3 regions of the Levilactobacillus parabrevis genome follow, and region 3 is predicted to be linked to each of the others. Evidence: predicted binding sites of a transcription regulator. Region 3 holds the regulator's gene; each other region holds the start of a gene.
The links. Region 3 encodes CtsR, which represses protease genes until heat stress. Its sites were predicted from a motif close to TTGGTCAAAAAAGGTCAAANA; they were not measured.
Positions count from the first base shown of each region.

Region 1: the regulator CtsR is predicted to act here: its motif matches at 2,976-2,996, upstream of ACEPSU_RS05145 (ATP-dependent Clp protease ATP-binding subunit).
Region 2: the regulator CtsR is predicted to act here: its motif matches at 2,899-2,919, upstream of clpP (ATP-dependent Clp endopeptidase proteolytic subunit ClpP).

Region 1 covers NZ_CP168688.1:1,079,357-1,085,691, forward strand. Annotated here, with positions in the region: gene ACEPSU_RS05140 (MucBP domain-containing protein) at 1-475, opposite strand, end outside; gene ACEPSU_RS05145 (ATP-dependent Clp protease ATP-binding subunit) at 680-2,917, opposite strand; gene ACEPSU_RS05150 (hypothetical protein) at 3,426-3,794, shown strand; gene ACEPSU_RS05155 (phosphocarrier protein HPr) at 3,962-4,228, shown strand; gene ptsP (phosphoenolpyruvate--protein phosphotransferase) at 4,228-5,958, shown strand; gene ACEPSU_RS05165 (glycosyltransferase family 4 protein) at 6,215-6,335, shown strand, end outside.
Region 2 covers NZ_CP168688.1:1,952,104-1,958,438, forward strand. Annotated here, with positions in the region: tRNA gene ACEPSU_RS09245 (tRNA-Arg) at 87-158, shown strand; gene ACEPSU_RS09250 (ECF transporter S component) at 346-957, opposite strand; tRNA gene ACEPSU_RS09255 (tRNA-Arg) at 1,221-1,292, shown strand; gene ACEPSU_RS09260 (LiaF transmembrane domain-containing protein) at 1,495-2,232, opposite strand; gene ACEPSU_RS09265 (LytTR family DNA-binding domain-containing protein) at 2,239-2,685, opposite strand; gene clpP (ATP-dependent Clp endopeptidase proteolytic subunit ClpP) at 2,994-3,590, shown strand; gene whiA (DNA-binding protein WhiA) at 3,754-4,692, opposite strand; gene yvcK (uridine diphosphate-N-acetylglucosamine-binding protein YvcK) at 4,697-5,710, opposite strand; gene rapZ (RNase adapter RapZ) at 5,707-6,335, opposite strand, start outside.
Region 3 covers NZ_CP168688.1:942,012-948,346, reverse strand. Annotated here, with positions in the region: gene ACEPSU_RS04530 (ATP-dependent Clp protease ATP-binding subunit) at 1-1,091, opposite strand, end outside; gene ACEPSU_RS04525 (CtsR family transcriptional regulator) at 1,109-1,576, opposite strand; tRNA gene ACEPSU_RS04520 (tRNA-Pro) at 1,910-1,983, opposite strand; tRNA gene ACEPSU_RS04515 (tRNA-Pro) at 2,022-2,095, opposite strand; tRNA gene ACEPSU_RS04510 (tRNA-Arg) at 2,130-2,203, opposite strand; tRNA gene ACEPSU_RS04505 (tRNA-Leu) at 2,224-2,309, opposite strand; tRNA gene ACEPSU_RS04500 (tRNA-Gly) at 2,321-2,392, opposite strand; tRNA gene ACEPSU_RS04495 (tRNA-Thr) at 2,420-2,492, opposite strand; tRNA gene ACEPSU_RS04490 (tRNA-Leu) at 2,530-2,611, opposite strand; tRNA gene ACEPSU_RS04485 (tRNA-Val) at 2,651-2,723, opposite strand; gene serS (serine--tRNA ligase) at 3,282-4,553, opposite strand; gene ACEPSU_RS04475 (deoxynucleoside kinase) at 6,071-6,335, opposite strand, start outside.

The DNA.
Region 1 (6,335 bases), 140 kb from region 3:
TCTGGGGAAGCTCTAGCAAGCGGCCAGAGTCGAAGTCGACCAGGTAGGCGATGATCGGTTTGCCCAACAGACGACGATAGATAGCGGTCGTCAGGCCATATTCACTGATAAAGTCCTGGGTAAAGCCGTGAATCCGTGAGAGCGCGTACCCCGGAATCTCCGGGAATCGACAGCGGACGGGGTGGTTAAGTGACCCCGTTAAGATAAGTGCCGGTTGGAGCGGATGATTGTGTTCATCCACCAAGCGAATCACTAATGTAGCAGTCGGCTCGGGCTGCGGCTGTTGGACGGCGTGTTTTAAGGTGACAGCGTGGTCAGTCAGAACGGGTGGCGTTACAGCCGGTTGGCTAGGGGCAACGGGTTCTGCTGGAGCCGGGATTGGTTGACGACGGCGGTGTGGTGCTACCGGCTGCGAAATGTTTTCGCGTCGGGGCTTCGGTTCAATCATCCGTCGTAACCAGTCAAAAAATGCCATGCCATTCACCTCCAGAAGTTTCCTTTAAAATCTAGTATACCATTTTTCCCGGCCACGCCAACATGTGAACGCTATCAGATTTTTTCTGATGAGCTCAGTAAGGGGATTGATGTGAACAGAAAATGGTGGAGTGGTCTTCAGCTGAATGTGCCGACAAAAAAAGGTGCTCAGCTCTCATGGCTGAACACCTTCAAAAATTCGTGATTAAGCGTTACTTGACGTGGAATCACTAGCTGCGGCATTAGCATCCGTGTCAGCAGCCAACGTGATCTTACCGTCTTCAATCTTGGCAACGAGGTTCTTAACGTCCCCGTGGTCCAGGTAGAAGTCGGCAATCCGGTCCTCAATCTCTTCTTGGATGACCCGCCGCAGTGGCCGAGCCCCCATCGCAGGATTGTAACCCTTCTTGACCAGTTGTTCCTCAACCGGCGCGGTAACGTGAATGTGGAGGCCTTGGCCCGCCAACATTTGGTTAACGTCAACAATCATTAAGTCAACGATGTGCATCAAGTTTTCCATGCTCAGGGAGTTGAACTCAACGATATCGTCGAACCGGTTTAAGAATTCTGGTTTGAAGTAGTTGGTCAGGTTCCCCAGAACAGAGTGGGTGGTTCCTTCGGCAGCGGCGCCAAAACCAACGTTGGCTTCGGCATCACCGGTACCGGCGTTACTGGTCATGATGATCAGCGTATCCTTGAAGGAAACCGTCCGGCCTTGAGAATCAGTCAACCGGCCGTCGTCCAGAATCTGTAAGAACATATTCAAGACGTCGGGGTGGGCCTTTTCAATTTCATCCAACAGAATTAACGTGTATGGATGACGCCGAACCTGCTCGGTAAGTTGGCCAGCTTCTTCGTAGCCAACATAGCCAGGTGGTGACCCGATCAGCTTAGAAATGGAATGCGGCTCCATGTACTCAGACATGTCGAAGCGAACCATGGCGTCCTCGGAACCAAAGAGTTCATTGGCCAATTGCTTGGCTAATTCCGTCTTCCCAACACCGGTCGGGCCGACGAAGAGGAAGGAACCGATTGGCCGACCAGTACCGTTCAATCCGATTCGGTTCCGCCGGATAGCCCGGGCAACCTTGTCGACGGCTTCATTCTGGCCGATGACGTGCTTTTCAAGGTCGGCACCTAAACTCTTAAGTTGGTGTTGTTCCTTGGCTTGCAGTTCACCGACAGGAATGCTGGCCTTTTCTTCCACGATATCTTGCATATCCTTAACCGTAACCTCGGCAGAAGCGTTTTGGTCGGCGTCCTTGGCAGTTTCCTTGGACTTCTCCAACTTCGTGACTTGGTCGCGGTAGTAGGCGGCTTTTTCGTAGTCTTCCTGCTTTAAGGCAGCTTGTTTCTGTGCTTCAGCGGACTTGATCTTTTCATCGATGGCCTTAGGGTCGGCGATGTTGATGGTCAAATTCTTCCGTGAACCGGCCTCATCCAACAAGTCAATGGCCTTGTCAGGTAAGAAGCGGTCTTGGATGTAGCGATCAGACAGGCGAACGGCAGCCTCAATGGCGTCATCGTCGTAGTGAACGTGGTGGTAATCTTCGTATTTCTTTTGAATACCCTTTAAAATCTTAATGGCTTCGTCAGCACTTGGTTCATCGACCGTAACTGGTTGGAACCGCCGTGCTAAGGCTTGGTCCTTTTCAATATCGCGGTATTCACTTAACGTGGTTGCACCGATCAATTGGAAGTCACCACGGGCGAGGGCTGGCTTCAAAACGTTACCAGCATCCATACCGCCTTCGGCATTCCCGGCACCCATGATTTCATGGATTTCATCGATAAATAGGATGATGTCGGGGTTAGCTTGAACCTCTTTCATTAACTGTTGCATGCGTTGCTCGAATTGGCCACGGATACCAGTTCCCTGGACCAAGGACACAACGTCTAAGCGAATAATTTGCTTGTTGGCGAGCTTTTGAGGAACGTTGCCTTCGACAATGCGTTCCGCAAGGCCTTCAACGACCGCCGTCTTCCCAACACCGGCTTCTCCGATCAACACGGGGTTGTTCTTCGTTCGCCGATTCAGGATTTCAATGACTTGTGCCGTTTCTTTGTCCCGGCCAATAACGGGATCGACTTTGCCATCTTTGGCCAACTGGGTGAGGTTTAACCCGTACTGACTGAGTAAGCCATTACCGGAACCGCCCTGGTTGCCAGAAGGTTGGGTTGGTCGACCTTGTCCGGAAGCTTGTTGGAAATTATTAGCTTGGCTGTTGTCGCCGCCTTGCATTGCCCGGAAAATATCATCCAGGTTATTAAAGCCGAATGGATCTTGTGCCATGCGGCCACCTCCATTTCCAGAATCGTTTGATTGTTGCTGTTTCAGCAGCTGGTAACAATTTTGGCATAGGTCAACTTGTTGCCGCTGCCCATTTACACTCATGTAAAGGTGAATCGTTGCTTCATTGCGGTGGCAATTTTGACATAGCATCTTGTCGTCTCCTTTCTTGCCTGGAGTTCTCGTGGAAATTCCACGGGCCTTCGAAAAGTATTTGACCTTTCTTGACCATTGACCACATTATACCGCGTTCATCTGGTCGTGCAAGTATTTTGTTTGCACGATAAATGCGCGGTATTACGGGAAATTTCTAACGAACGCCTTCATTTTAGCACTCTCGACAATAGAATGCTAAAATGAACATTTCAAAATTGAAAAAATTTTTTAAATACTTTGACCGACACGCGTTTGCCCCGTAAGATAGGGGAGAACGCACGCGAAGGGTGATATAATAGTTGTTTGAGATTAGTGGTAAGGCTTGCGTTCTTTGGCTCAGCAGATTGGGCCATTGGGATAACGTACCTGAATAAAGTAGTAAGACTTATAATGGCGGACTTTTTGCTCGCGAACCAGCAGTGCGTTATTTAGTGGTTAAAAGTTATCTTAGCCGGAGGAGGTCAGGGATGTAGCTAGCCGTGGAGGTGGTGTTAACTGGCGTTTTTTGCCAGTTTACAGCACGGGCAATCTTGAAGACACGGGGGCTTCGTGGCTTCAAATTGAGTCGGAAGCCCGTTTCTCAGGCTGGAGCGTCCCCACAGCAAGCGGAATCCCTGGCAGCCGCAGGCGACAATTTTTCACCAGACAAAGAAGAGCGAGGGAGGAAAAAACAGTGGCACGAGACTTTACGGATTTAATGAATCAATTAAAAGATAAGAAAATTGAGCAGTTCGAAGTAACCCCCGAAGACTTCCCGGCATTTCAAAAAGCTTTTATGGCTTACGAAACGCGAAAACGGGTGGTGGGCAAGGCTGAAAAGAACGGCAAACTCATCTATCACTACGATTATGACGCCGGAAATGACGGCGAATAACGATATTTTGATGAAAGCGGTTCATGTATAACTTGTAATTTGTGGCTTACATTGATATTCTTAGTAGGTAGGCGTGACTCGTTGAATGGTTGTTTGGCCAATGCGCAAGGTCAAGGCGAACCGCGTCGGTAAGTAGTCAACCTAAGCTTAAAGGAGATCGATCAATTATGGAAAAACGCGAATTTCATGTAACAGCAGAAACTGGTATCCATGCACGTCCAGCTACTTTATTGGTACAATCAGCAAGTAAGTTTAGCTCTGAAGTTAGCTTACAATACCAAGACAAGTCCGTTAACTTGAAGTCTATCATGGGTGTTATGTCTTTAGGTGTTGGCCAAAACGCTGACATCACCATCACGACTGACGGTGAAGACGAAGCTGATGCAATGACTGCTATTGCTGAAACCATGACTAAAGAGGGTTTGTCTGACTAATGAAGGCGATGCTCAAGGGGATTGCTGCCAGTGACGGGGTGGCTTGCGGTCGGGTCTACCGACTGGATGAGCCAGACCTTCACGTTTCTCAACAGACAATCACTGATCTTGATTACGAATTAAATCGATTCCATCAGGCCCTTGAAGCAACCGTTTCAGAGATTGAGACGATAAAAACTCGTGTAAATAAAAACCTGGGTGCTGACCGTGCCCAGGTTTTTATTGCGCAATTAGCGATGTTAAAGGATCAAGACCTGATGGGACATGTCGAACAGAATATCCGGGAAAAACACGTCAACGCTGAATTTGCGGTGGCTCTGGTCACAACGACGGTAGAGGAAGAACTTACGGCGCTTGTCGACAATCCTTACTTGCAGGATCGTCTGACCAACTGGCAAACGGTGGCGAAGCGGTTGACGGCGCACTTGTTAGGCGTGACTTTGCCGGACCTGGCACTCGTCACTCAGCCCGTGATTGTGGTCACACACGACCTGATTGCGAGTGAGGCGGTCGCGGTCAATTCACAACAGGTTTTGGGGTTCGTGACCGATGCCGGTGGCCGCACGTCCCATTCGTCAATTCTGGCGCGGTCGTTGAATTTGCCAGCGGTCGTGGGTACCCAGACGGCGACACAGGCACTGACTAATGGTGAATTGGTCGTTGTCAATGGAACCCAGGGCAATGTGATGGTTGGCCCGACGGCGGACGAGATTGCGGTCGCGCGGCGAACCATGACGCAACGCATGAAAAATCAGCGGCGGTTAGACAAATTGGCGCATCACGAGACAGTTTCCAAGGACGGTGTGGGCGTGACCCTAGCCGCCAATATGGGAACTTTGGCGGATTTAGATCGGGTGACTGCTGGTGGTGCAGAAGGTGTGGGCCTGTTCCGGACGGAATTTTTATACCTGGACGCTCAACACTTACCAACCGAGGACGAACAGTTCGCCATCTATCGTCAGGTCTTGGAGACAATGGCACCTCGGCCAGTCGTGATTCGGACGTTGGACGTCGGTGGTGATAAGGAACTTCCTTACCGACCGTCACAGAACGAGGCCAATCCCTTTATGGGAGCGCGCGCGATCCGACAAAGCCTTGCGCACCAACAGGTTTTTCGAAGCCAATTGCGGGCATTGATTCGGGCCTCGGCGTTTGGCCATCTGAGCATTATGTTTCCAATGATTGCGACACTGGATGAATTGCGACAAGCTAAGGCCATTTACGATGATGAACGCTCTAAGCTGACGGCGAAGCGGGTTCCTATGGGAAAGATTGCCGTGGGCATGATGGTCGAGGTGCCAGCAGCGGCGTTGTTGGCCGACCGGTTTGCTAATGAAGTAGACTTTATGAGTATTGGTACCAATGACTTGATCGGGTATACGCTGGCGGCTGACCGAACCAATCAGAACGTGGCTTACCTGTATCAGCCTTATCATCCGGCGATTCTGCGCTTGATCGATAATGTCATTTCGGCAGGACACGCGGCGGGCATTCTCGTTGCCATGTGTGGTGAAATGGCGGGAGATCCGATTGCGTTACCGCTCTTGCTGGGGATGGGTCTCGATGAGTTCTCTATGGCGCCGAGTGCGATTACGAAGACGCGTCAGCTGATCAGCCAGTTAGACGCTCACGAGTTGGCGGCACTGGCAGAGACGACGGTGAATTCCGCCAGTACCAGCCAGGAGGTCGTGACCATGGTTCAGGCGGCGGTTCCTGGTGTTCTGAAATGAATAAAATGTGCGTGAGGGCATCCGCTTTGCTGGGGATGTCCTTTTTGCTAGTGACGTGAGTGGCTAATGGGTGCTTACCGAAATTGTTTGACGGGTGTGCGAAATGTAAGCGCGTAAGAATGGCCAAATGATGAGATTTTCTTGCGATGGCCGCTGCGGTTTGCAATCCCCTAGCCAAACCCATATAATTGTGATGATTGTACAAAGCGAAACTCTAAATATTTTTAGCCAAACACAGACGCAAGGGGGATTGGCGATGAACATTGGCTTATTTACGGATACCTATTTCCCTCAAGTAAGTGGGGTCGCAACATCAATTAAGACGCTGCGAGATCAACTGGAAAAGCAGGGGCATCAGGTCTATATTTTTACCACGA
Region 2 (6,335 bases), 1.0 Mb from region 3:
GAAAATAAAAATATTTACACGAGCCCTTGAATTTATATTCAGCTTCGGGTATAGTAATTAGGTGCTCAAAAAAGCATGCGTGTTATGCGCCCGTAGTGTAATGGATCGCACGTAAGATTCCGGTTCTTGAAATGGGGGTTCGATTCCCTCCGGGCGCATCACTACCAATTCGGCAAGCTCATCCCTCGTGGATGGGCTTTTTTTATGCTCAGTTTTCGCCACAAAAAAGCTTGGGATGTGATCCCAAGCTCTACTGTTCTCACGTTTAGATGGTCAAAGTGTGTATCAACAAGTCGCCGGCTCCGCTTAGCGCCACCAACCACTTTTGATTCCACTCACTCTGGCTTATTTCAATATTTGGGCGCTAATTTTATCCCACCGGCGTCGTAACGGTACGGCAATCAGCGGTGCGACCAGCACATCCAGCACCAATTCTGGAACGGCGTTGGTCACTAGTGAAATCATCAGGACATACCCCAGCGTCTGATTACCCTTGGCACCAAAGGCCGTCGCAACGGCCGGTGTTTGATAGAAGAAAAAGACCATACCGAGCACTAAAATCGTATTTGTTAAGGCCGCCACCGCCGCTGCCACCCGCATTGAACGGCGCATCGACCATTGACGTTGTCGACCCCAGAGATAGACGAGTCCGGCGGCAAGGCCCATCAACAACCGTGGAACGACCGATACTAACGGGTTCGTAAAGACCAACGGTGCCACTGGACTCGACGGCCAAGTGAAGGCCCGAATAAACGTAATGAGTCCCCAAAAGCCCCCGATCAGCAGACCATCCTTAGGGCCCAACGCGGTTCCAGCCACAATGACCGTCAGTCCAATCAGCGTCATGCTGAAAGGTCCCAGTGGAATATACCCCAGAAATGGGAAGATATTTTGTACCAAAACGATTGCCATCAACAGTGCATTCACGACGAGGCGAAAGGTTTTATGTCGCGTCATTTTAAGTGACCTCCACGTAAAGTTAATGCCGATATTATAGCATGATTTCACAGCTTGTGGGAAATTGCACCACTGCCAGATTTTTCTCAGTTTTAGCCGCTTCAGGTGACCTATCACCTGTGTGTCTTCTTGAACCACCGTGCCAACTGTCTTAGACGGAGCGAGAACCGCATCAGGCCAAGTGATTTCCGTCTCTCACCATAAACTAACTTGTATTTTTATCCAAAATCAGTTATAGTAGTTAAGGTGTTGTTAACCACTATGCGCCCGTAGTGTAATGGATCGCACGTAAGATTCCGGTTCTTGAAATGGGGGTTCGATTCCCTCCGGGCGCATCACTACCAAAGCGGCAAGTCCCATCCCTCGTGGATGGGACTTTTTGTTACCCCAGGATTAAGTCGCCCCATCACTAGTCAGTACAGTCAGTGGTGCCCCTGACTAGAGTGCCCGCTGGCTCACCCAAGTTCTCTTCTCAGAAGCGATGCCGCAAAAAAAGAGCTTGGTGGCCATTTCCAAGCTCTTCGTTCGTCACTTAAATTAAATATAGATGATTGTCAGGCCACCCAGCGAGACACGTCCGGTAATGACGACCAGTGGGTCATCTGTTCCTGCGGGTTCGCCCGTCGTCTCAATGGCTCCCAGGTTTGCATCCACATCCGTCTTAACGTTCCAGGAAGTTGGCAAATACAATTGCACTCCACCCAGGTGAGCATCGATGTTAATCGTCGCCCCCTGGTCGCTCAGCGTCACGTCATCAAAGTATAGTTTGGCATCCCCCATGGAGACCTGAACATCCGCCCGTCGAAAATCGACCGACTGCAGGTAACGAATGCTACTACTCATGCTGACATTGACCGTGATATCCGGATCGTTCAGCGTTTTCACGTCTTCTTCATAATGATGGGACCAATCACCGTGATGGTGGTGCGACCAATTTCCCTGCGTCTTCCAATTGTAGCGGTACCAGCGCTTGGGCCGAATGATCAGTGACAACCCTAGCGACAATAAGACTGCCGCAATTAAAATTGTCCACGGAGCCAAGGCAACGATCCCCAGCGGCTTAGCAAAAATAATTGCTAGAAAAGCCAACGAGAATACCATCCCCCACACGGCTAGATGCATCAAGCTCTCAACGAACGCGGCGACCAGGAACACCCCGAGCAGCAGTGTCCAAACGCCTACGTGCGTGCTAAAGATACCCAGCTGACTCGTCACGAGAACGACTGCCCCAAGTACCAGAAAGACACCCCAGAACCAATTTGCGCGTTTACGCATCATTCATTACCCCTTTTCCTCTAATGCACGTTTCAACGCCTGATAGTAGCGGCGAGAGACGTAGAGTTGCTTGTGTGAATTTTGAAATTTAACCAGATTTCCCGTAACTGATCGGGTCAGTGAGAAAACCTGCGTGCGATTGAGAATGGCCGACTTGGAAACGCGCATAAACTGCGGTGGCAAATCCGCCGCCAATTCATAGAGTCGTTGGCCCGTGGTATACATGGCCGTTGCGGTATGCACCGCCACCTGATGGTCACTCGCCTCAAAGAACAGGATGTCCGTCAGGTTAACGCGATAGTTCTCACCGTGCCAGCTGAACGTCAACTGTTGCGTCGTATCGGCCGCGTGAATCGCCGCGACTAGCTGATCAACCGCAGCCGTCCGCGCCGGTACCCGAATAGTGACCTCCGAATCGGATAATTCGGGATCAACCTCCACATGAATCTTCAAGTCGCCACCCCCTCTCGTCTCTATAAGTTAACCATAGGCTTACCTAAAAATAAATAGGTTAACCGTAAGTGGTCACTTTCTTGGCGTAACCGGTCATTTTGAGTGATAGAATACGTGACGTTTAGTCAAATTCTGGTATGATAGTTCTAGTCAAATGGTTGTGGGCGTGAATCCAGAGACGCCAAATCAAAGGTTAAAAGAACGAAGTCATATTGTTTGACCTACTTTGACCATAGCGGTACACTAACAACATGTTAGCAAAACGCTAGCCATTTCTACGTTAAATTAATAAGGGAGGCTATCTTGTCATGAATTTAGTACCTACAGTTATTGAACAATCATCCCGTGGCGAACGGGCCTATGATATCTATTCACGACTTTTAAAAGACCGGATCATTATGCTTTCCGGCCCAATCGAAGATGACATGGCAAACGCCATCATTGCACAATTGCTCTTCTTGGACGCCCAAGACTCCACCAAGGACATCTCACTTTACATCAACTCACCCGGTGGTGTGGTTTCTTCCGGCTTAGCCATTTACGATACCATGAACTTCATCCAATCCGACGTGCAAACGATCACGTTGGGGATGGCAGCTTCCATGGCTAGTGTCTTGGCTTCATCCGGGACTAAGGGCAAGCGGTTTGCCTTACCTCACGCCCAAGTCTTGATTCACCAACCATCCGGTGGTGCTCAAGGTCAACAGACTGAAATTGAGATTGCCGCTCGTGAAATCTTGAAGACGCGTGAATTGATCAACAAGATCTTGGCCGACAACTCCGGTCAACCCGTTGAACGGGTCAACAAGGATACTGAACGGGACAACTACTTGAGCGCTCAAGAAGCCGTTGATTATGGTTTAATCGACCACATCATGGCGAACAGTAGCGAACAAAAGAAGTAAACGTGTTTTATAATCGCCTAACGACTCCGGTCGGTGGGCGATTTTTTTGTTTTCAGTTAATCATTGTCCCCCACAATACAACAAAAATGGAAGTAACCGGCATCCATGCCCAGCTACTTCCATTTTAATTTGAATTTTTAATTGGACTACTCACAATACCAGATTAGGCCGAAGCCTCTTCGCGTAACTGCTTAGCGTAGTCGTTGATTTTTCGCAAGCGGTGATTGATCCCGGACTTAGAGATTGGCCCACCAGGAACCAGATCGCCCAGTTCCTTCAGACTAACTTCTTTGTGTGCCAACCGCGTCTCAGCCACTTCACGCAGCTTTACTGGCAACTGACTCAGACCAACCGTGGACTCGATGAACTGGATGTTATCGATCTGCCGTGTTGAGGCGTTGGCTACCTTGTCCAAGTTAGCATTTTCGCAGTTAACTAGTCGGTTGACGGAGTTCCGCATATCCCGCATGATTCGAATGTCTTCGAATTTTAGCATGGACGTCGTGGCCCCAATCAGAGACAGGAAGTCCGCGATTTCCTCAGCACTCTTCAAATAGGTGATGTAACCACTCCGCCGCACAATGGTCCGCGCGTTCAGGTTATAGCGATTCATCATCTCGGCAATCATCTGGTTATGCTCTTCATATAGAGAGTAGATCTCCAAGTGATAACGACTGGTCTCGGGATTGTTGACCGAGCCCCCAGCCAAGAAGGCGCCACGCAGGTACGACCGCACGGACATGTCGGAATCCAAAATTTCGGCCGGAACCGACTCCAATAGCTGCATACCGTCAAAGATACCCAAGTCGGACAAGACTTCCGTTACCCCCGTCTTGACCCGGACAATGTACAGATTGTTTTTCTTTAGCTTCATCTTGCGCCGCACGAGCAATTCACTTTCCAAATCATAGAACCGCTTAAGTAACTGGTACATCCGCCGGGCGATGGCAGGATTTTCCGTCTGAACGTTCAGTACGAAATGGTGGTTCGCTAACCCCAAGGCACCGTTCATCCGGATCAACGCAACCAGCTCGGCTTTGGCGTTCTCACGGTGGACCTCAAGGGTCGTTAATTCTTTCTTCACTTCACTGGCATACGACATTTCGTTAAAGCCTCCGTTTCATCCGATAACGTGGCTGGCCAATCAGGTTCAAGAGTTCATGAACGACCTCTTGCCCGTTGTGAAAAGCCCCGTTATCGCGTAATTCAAGAAAGTCCGTTGAGATGACCCGGCACCCCTGATCACGAAGTCCCTGGAAATCATGACGCACCGGCTGAGACATTTCATCCCAGCGCTGATAGTCAATGTACTGGTCAGGCACCTTACGGGTGTTGACCAGCACAGTATCAATAAAGTTTTCGTTTAAGTGTTGATTCAAAACACGAACGTGATCGGCATCGGTAAAGTTTTCGGTTTCACCCTTCTGCGTCATGATATTGCAGATGTAGACGACCTCCGCTGAGCTTTCCTTCACAGCTTTGCCCACACCTTCAATCATCAGGTTGGGGAGGATACTGGTAAACAGACTCCCGGGTCCCAACACAATCTGATCGGCATCCATAATGGCGTCAATCACCTGTTGGACCGCCTGCGGTTGATCGTGGTGATCACTGGTTTCCACCCACACCCGTTTGATCAGCTTGTGCGCCGCGGTGATCTCAGACTCCCCACTCAGCGTACTGCCATCGGCGAACTGCGCGTGCAATTCCAAGGGTTCGTTTGCGGCCGGATAGATGTGGCCGTTGACCCGCATCAGTTGGGAAAGCTCTTGGACAGCATCAAAAATACCGCCCCGCATTTCCGACAAGGCGGCAATGATTAGGTTTCCAATGGCATGGCCGGCAAAGAAATCATCAGTCGTTTCAAATCGGTATTGAAATAGTTCCTTATAAATGTTGGGAATCTCGGCAAGCGCCACCATGACGTTTCGAATATCTCCAGGCGGCACCACGTTCACGTAATGCCGAATGATGCCTGAAGAACCGCCGTCATCGGCAACCGTAACCACCGCGGTAATATCAACATCGCGGTCGCGCAGATTGCTTAGGATGACTGGCAAGCCAGTCCCCCCGCCAATGACCACAATCTTGGGCCGGCGGGTACGCAATGGATCTCTCATGATCGGTTAGCGGACTCCTTTCGCTTCTCAATGTCGCGATGGGTCATGTGAACTGGATACGTGTTTCCCAGCTCCCGACCAATACGCGTTGCCAAGGCGACGGAACGATGTTGACCGCCCGTACACCCTATCGCAATGGTAAGGTTAGCCTTACCTTCCTTTTTATAGCCCGGCACGATGGTCGTGAGGAGCTTGATAAATTGTTCGTAGAATTCCTCGGTTTGTGGTTGCGCCATGACGTAATCGTAAACTTCCTGGTCCTTCCCCGTTAAATTCCGTAACGCCGGAATGTAGTACGGATTGGGTAGGAACCGGACGTCCATGACAATATCGGCATCGATGGGCAACCCATACTTAAAGCCAAACGACATGACCTCGATGTGAAAGACCTGTGCGGATTCAGTCTCGTAGTTATGGAAGATTTCTTCCCGTAACTTACGTGGACTCAGCGACGTCGTGTCAATGACGAGCTGGGCCGCCTGTCGAATTGGTGACAGCAGGCGCCGTTCACGCTGAATGCCCTCCATAACCCGACCATTTCTAGCCAGTGGATGGGAACGCCGGGTCTCCTTGTAACGGGAAACCAGCTCTTCATCGGACGCGTCCAGGAATAAGACCTGCGCGT
Region 3 (6,335 bases):
CGTGACCGCAAGCCCTTCAAGATCTCTAAGGCTTCCGCACTCGTTGGTTCATTGACCTGTACCGTCGCAAATCGCCGTTCCAGAGCCGCATCAGATTCGATGTACTTCTGGTATTCATCCAGCGTCGTCGCCCCAATGGTTTGGAGTTCCCCTCTGGCCAGTGCTGGCTTTAGAATGTTGGAGGCGTCAATGGCCCCTTCAGCGCCACCCGCACCGATCAGTGTGTGCAGTTCGTCAATAAATAGGATAACTTGACCATCGTTGTAGATTTCTTCAATAACTTTCTTCAGCCGATCTTCAAATTCCCCACGGTACTTGGTCCCAGCTACCAATGATCCCATGTCGAGCATCATCAGTCGCTTGTTCTGCATATCTTCGGGAACATCGCCGGCCACGATCCGTTGGGCCAAGCCCTCAGCAATCGCCGTCTTCCCGACACCAGGTTCTCCAATTAAGACGGGGTTGTTCTTAGTCCGCCGACTCAAGATTTGGATCACCCGCTTGACTTCCTTTTCCCGACCAACAGTTGGGTCCATTCGGCCTTCCTTGGCGGATTCAGTTAGGTTCCGGGCTAAGGAGTCCAAGGTTGGGGTTCCACCCTGTGGTGCTCGGCGACTACGGTTATCGTTCCGCCGCTTAGGCGTATCCGTAATCCCCAGTTTGCGCAAGACAACCTTGTGAGCATCTGGTAAGGCCACGTTAAGGTTCTTCAGAATCCGAGAGGACAGAATCGTTTCGTCACTCAGTAAAGCCAGTAACAAGTGTTCCGTCCCAATCTTAGTTGCGCCTAACCGCTTAGCTTCGTCACCAGCCAAGGCCAACATTGATTTGGCCTTTGGTGAGTAGGGCAAGTAACTATCCTTGTCCGTGTTTGCTAGCGTACCGTAACCGGTAAAACGTTCAATCTCTTCGCGAACGTCATCGTCGGTCACAGAAAATTGTTGTAAGACTTTGTTGGCAATGCCATTTTTTTCAATGGTGAGGGCCAGCAGTAAGTATTCCGTCCCCACCGCTTGGTGCTTGAAGTATTTTGCTTGTTCCTGTGCCAAGACGAGGACACTCTTAGCGCTTGGTGTAAATAGATTATCCATTGCAGCTCCTCACTTTCTTAACTCTCATATCGTAGGTGATTCAAAATTGAAATTAAAATCTGAGCGCGAATTTGCTCATCAGCCTGTCGGTCACCCGTATTGATGGCGTCCTTGTTAATGGCAGCCAAGATGATATTGGCCTCGCTTCGGTTGATAGCTCCCGCCTCAAACAGGCTCCGCACGACAGACAAACTATCATGCCGGGAAATCTGATTGCCAACGGCACTGACCAACGAGTCGATAAAATCAAGGTTGTCGAGCAACTTGACCTTTTCGATCCGAATATAACCGCCACCGCCCCGTTTACTCTGAACCACGTACCCATCCTGAATCGTGAAACGCGTCTTGATGACGTAATTGATCTGGGACGGCACAACGTTAAACTGATTGGCAATTTCCGCTCTGCGGATCTCCACCTGCTGGGATTCAGCCAAAATCTGCTTCAGGTAAGATTCAATAATATCCGAAATATTTTGATTCTCCATTATCGTCCCCCCTTCAGTCCAGTGTTCTTGACTAATGTTGACTAATATTATACGAAATTCCAGTGAAATTGCAACGGATTAGACCGCTTATCGCTGAGAAGTTTTATTTTCTTACCAACAACCCACAATCAAGCTCTCAGCCACAGTCCCCAAAATCCGCTTTTCACCAGCCGGCAGATGGGCTTCACTTCTATAATATAATCGTAACCCAATCATGTCAGATTAGCAGCCGACAGCACTTAGTAATCTATGGTAACAAAAAAACGGCCAGCATCCAAACAATCTGTATGGAAACCGCCGTTACGCTTATTATATGTATTCGGGATAAAAAAATCGGGAAGACAAGATTTGAACTTGCGACCCCCACGTCCCGAACGTGGTGCTCTACCAAGCTGAGCTACTTCCCGAGAAAAAGCTCACTGACCCACTAATCTTGTCAGTCAAATCGGGAAGACAGGATTCGAACCTGCGACCCCCTGGTCCCAAACCAGGTGCTCTACCAAGCTGAGCTACTTCCCGAAAATTGCTTACAATTGCTTATAAGCAACAAAAATGCACCCAGTAGGAGTCGAACCTACAACCTTCTGATTCGTAGTCAGACACTCTATCCAATTGCGCTATGGGTGCATAATTATTATTCAATTAAATGCCGAGGACCGGGATCGAACCGGTACGGTCATCACTGACCGCAGGATTTTAAGTCCTGTGCGTCTGCCAATTCCGCCACCCCGGCAAAAGGGCAAAAGCGGAAGACGGGATTCGAACCCGCGACCCCCACCATGGCAAGGTGATGTTCTACCACTGAACTACTTCCGCAAATTGGCTATTATATTAATGGAGCCATGCCGACTAGAGGATTCGAACCTCCGACCTCCTCATTACTAGTGAGATGCTCTGCCAACTGAGCTAAGTCGGCAAAATATTTTTTAAGATATTTTGCAATATTCGGTTAATGCAGGTGAAGGGACTCGAACCCCCACGTCATAAGACACTAGAACCTAAATCTAGCGCGTCTGCCAGTTCCGCCACACCTGCAACGTTGGCGAACTAACGCCTAGGAACTTAAGTTCCCGATGGAGGATACAGGGCTCGAACCTGTGACCCTCTGCTTGTAAGGCAGACGCTCTCCCAACTGAGCTAATCCTCCATGAACTTCCGAAGCAAGAAGTGTATCTCGCTCGAAACAACTATTATAATTTACCATGTTCAGCGAAGCTTGTCAACAACCTTTTTGAAATATTTTGAATAAATATTCGTTAGCTGAATAACTACTCGCTTAACAACAAGTAATATTTTAGCGTACCTGAGAAGAAAAAGCTAGTCTTTTTTGCATTTTCTTGCAAAAACTTGAATCGCTTATTTCTTATAATTGCGGCCAACACACCATCCTGCGCCTTCAGCGAGGCGGGAGCTAATTAACCAACAGAAACTATTTTATACGAACTCCCTACCCTACGTCAATAAGAAATTGCAAAAATACCCAAAATAATTATTCATTTCATAATTAGACCGCCTCATACGCTCGTCAAAGCCCCACGCGACACCATTCATCTCATTTTAGCTCCCCATTCAAAAAGGGTCCTTAACGGTTGTATTCACCGTTAAGGACCCTCCGCAGTGCTGACGTGCACTGACTACTTATTCATATTGACGCATTCAAGTTACATTTAGCTAAACTATCACACGTCCCGCAAACGACGAGCGGTTACTTCGTGATCCGTGTCACGCCACCCATGTAAGGTACCAAGACATCGGGAACCGTGATGGAACCGTCAGCGTTTTGGTAGTTTTCCATGATTGCAGCGACTGCCCGACCAACGGCCAAGCCAGACCCATTCAAAGCGTGGACGTATTGGAGCTTACCATTATCGTCACGGTATTGAATGTGGGCTCGACGCGCTTGGAAGTCCGTCGTGTTAGAACAACTAGAAATTTCCCGGTACGTGTTTTGTTCTGGGAACCAGACTTCCAAATCATGAGTCATTGCGGCCGTGAAGCTCATGTCACTGGTCGTCAACGTAATCACATGGTAAGCCAAGCCAAGCTTCTGTAAGAGGCTTTCGGCGTGCTTCGTTAAGGCTTCCAATTCATCCCATGAGTTTTCTGGCTTACAGAACTTCACCATTTCAACCTTGTTAAATTGGTGAAGACGGATCAGCCCACGGGTGTCGCGGCCGGCGCTCCCAGCTTCGGAACGGAAGGCGGGAGTCAAAGCGGTGAACCAAACTGGCAGATCCTCTTCAGGGATCACTTCGTCACGGTAGTAGTTGACCAAAGGTACTTCGGCCGTAGGAATCAAGGTCATGTCTTCGTCCCGCAGTTGGTAAACGTCTTCCTTAAACTTAGGGAATTGGCCGGTTCCGTACATGGAATCATCATTCACGATGTATGGCGGTAGGACTTCCTTGAAGCCAGCCTTGGTATTTTCATCGAGGAAGAAATTGTAGACAGCTCGTTCCAAACGTGCACCTAAACCTAAGTAGTAGAGGTAACGACTCCCAGAAACCTTGGCCCCTGCTTCGAAGTCCAAGATGCCCAAGTCTTCACCCAATTCATAGTGGGCCTTTGGCTTGAAGTCCAAGTTAGGCTTTTCGCCCCACTTGCGAATTTCCACACTGCCATCTTCCGTCAAGCCAACAGGCACGTTGTCATTAGGAATGTTGGGGAGGTGAGCGGCGGCATCGTGAACTTGGGCCTTCAACGTATCAAGGTCGGCATCAATCTTCTTGATATCCGCACTGACCTGACGCATTTCGGTAATCTTGTCGTTAGCGTCTTCCTTATTACGCTTCAGTTGTGAAATCTCATCGGACACCGTGTTGCGTTGGGCCTTCATGGTTTCACTCTTGACAATCAGTTCTCGGCGTTGCGCATCTAAGCCTAACAGGCTATCGATATCAGCGGGATCAACACCCCGGGTTGCTAACTTTTCTTTAATGAAGTCGGGTTCTTGGCGAATCAATTTTAAATCTAACATCTACTTACTCCCTTCAATTTTCCGGATGATACAAAAAAAGCCTCCGTCACATGGGACGAAGACCTTCGCGGTACCACCCAAGTTCATGACTGCAATCTTCAGCCATACCCTTGAACATGATAACGGTCTGCACCGTGCGGCATTACCCGCCCACTTTAGTTAGTGCTGGAATGTTCGACGTTGCGGTTTGCAGCTTGCCCCGCTTCTCTGGCCGTCTACTGGATAGGCACCTCGTGTTTTTGATTATGCTAATCATACCGCATTTCGGCCGCGATGACAATCGGGAAAATTTCCCGTCTGCTGTATCAGTACAGCCATCGTCTACGGCTGCCAGAGATTCCGCCTGCTACTTGCTCACAGATTGCGCAAAATGCCGCCTGCGGCTGTCAGAATTCCGCCTGCTGTGGGGACCGGTCCAAGCCTGAGAAACGGTCTTGGACCTCGACTTGAAGCCGCAAAGACCAGCGTCTCCAAGCTCGTCCCATGACCTAAACTGACAAGAATCGTCAGTCAAGGTCATCGTCACGGCCGGCTCCATCCTGACCCCCTCCGGCTAAGCTTGTTACTCACCTGGATACTTGCCGATAACAATATCACAATAAATATAAAATCCCTGCCAAATCGTCATATTACGTGCGAAGTCCACTTGCCACGATCTACACCTCTTCTATAACAATTGACTAGGAGCAAAACAAGGTTAAGTGAAAATTTACTATCATCCTCAATCACTGGTGCATCTATGCTAAAACTTCCAGCCAGTCCAATACATACCTGTCAAACGTTGCCTTAGCTGAAGGCAGCCAGGGTGTAGCCAGCTGTGACAGCGGTGTTAGACCGGTGACTTTCCCGGCCGTACAGCGCGGGACGCGTTTGGAAAATCGCACGAACTTCGCGAGGTTTCAAACCGAGACGGAAGCCCGCACTCTGGCTGCAGGCGGTCCCCACAGCAGGCGGAATCTCTGGTCTCTTACGACGATGGCTTTACATAGCCGCTCAATTTTCACGACCTGTCATCACTGCGAGCATAAATACCGTCCAGATTAAGCATTGTTAATTATGAAAAAACAATCCGGCAAACGAATTCACCTACCACTTTCACCGAGTAATAAAAATCTCCAGTCATCATTTCAAACACAAATCAACTCCGGTTATTGCATACCATCAGCTGAAAAACTAAGTGTGTTTAGACCTTGAATTTTGAAATGGCCATAAACCATCTTTAGCCGAAGGCTGCCAGGGATGGAGCCGGCCGTGGAGGTGGTGTTAACTGGCGTTTTTTGGCCAGTTTACACCACGGGCGAGCTTGGAGACAGGTGGGTTTCGTGGCTCCAAGTCGAGTCGGAAGCCCGCTTCTCAGGCCGGAGCGTCCCCACAGCAGGTGGAATCCCTGGCAGCCGCAGTGCGGACAAAATACACTAGCTTAGTGGCAACCATTAATCTTCATTTTGCTGTAAAGAAAAGAGCACCAACCGTGGTCAGTGCTCTCAACCATTTATCATGGTTTACTCAAGTTAAGCTTAGAGTGAAGCAATCTTTTCGTCGATCAAGTGGAGAACTTCTTGACGCGCTGCTGGGTCTTCCACGAAGTCCAGCTTGTCGCCGTCGATTTGCATCTTAGGTGACTTGTCGTAGTTGTTGTACCAGTTCACGTAACGTTGATCGAGTTGCTTGTAGTATTCGAACAAGCTAGGATCGTGATCGATCTGTTCGTAAGAACGGCCACGCTTCTTGATCCGTTCCAACATCGTTTCAAAGGAAATGTTGATGTGGATCAATAGATCG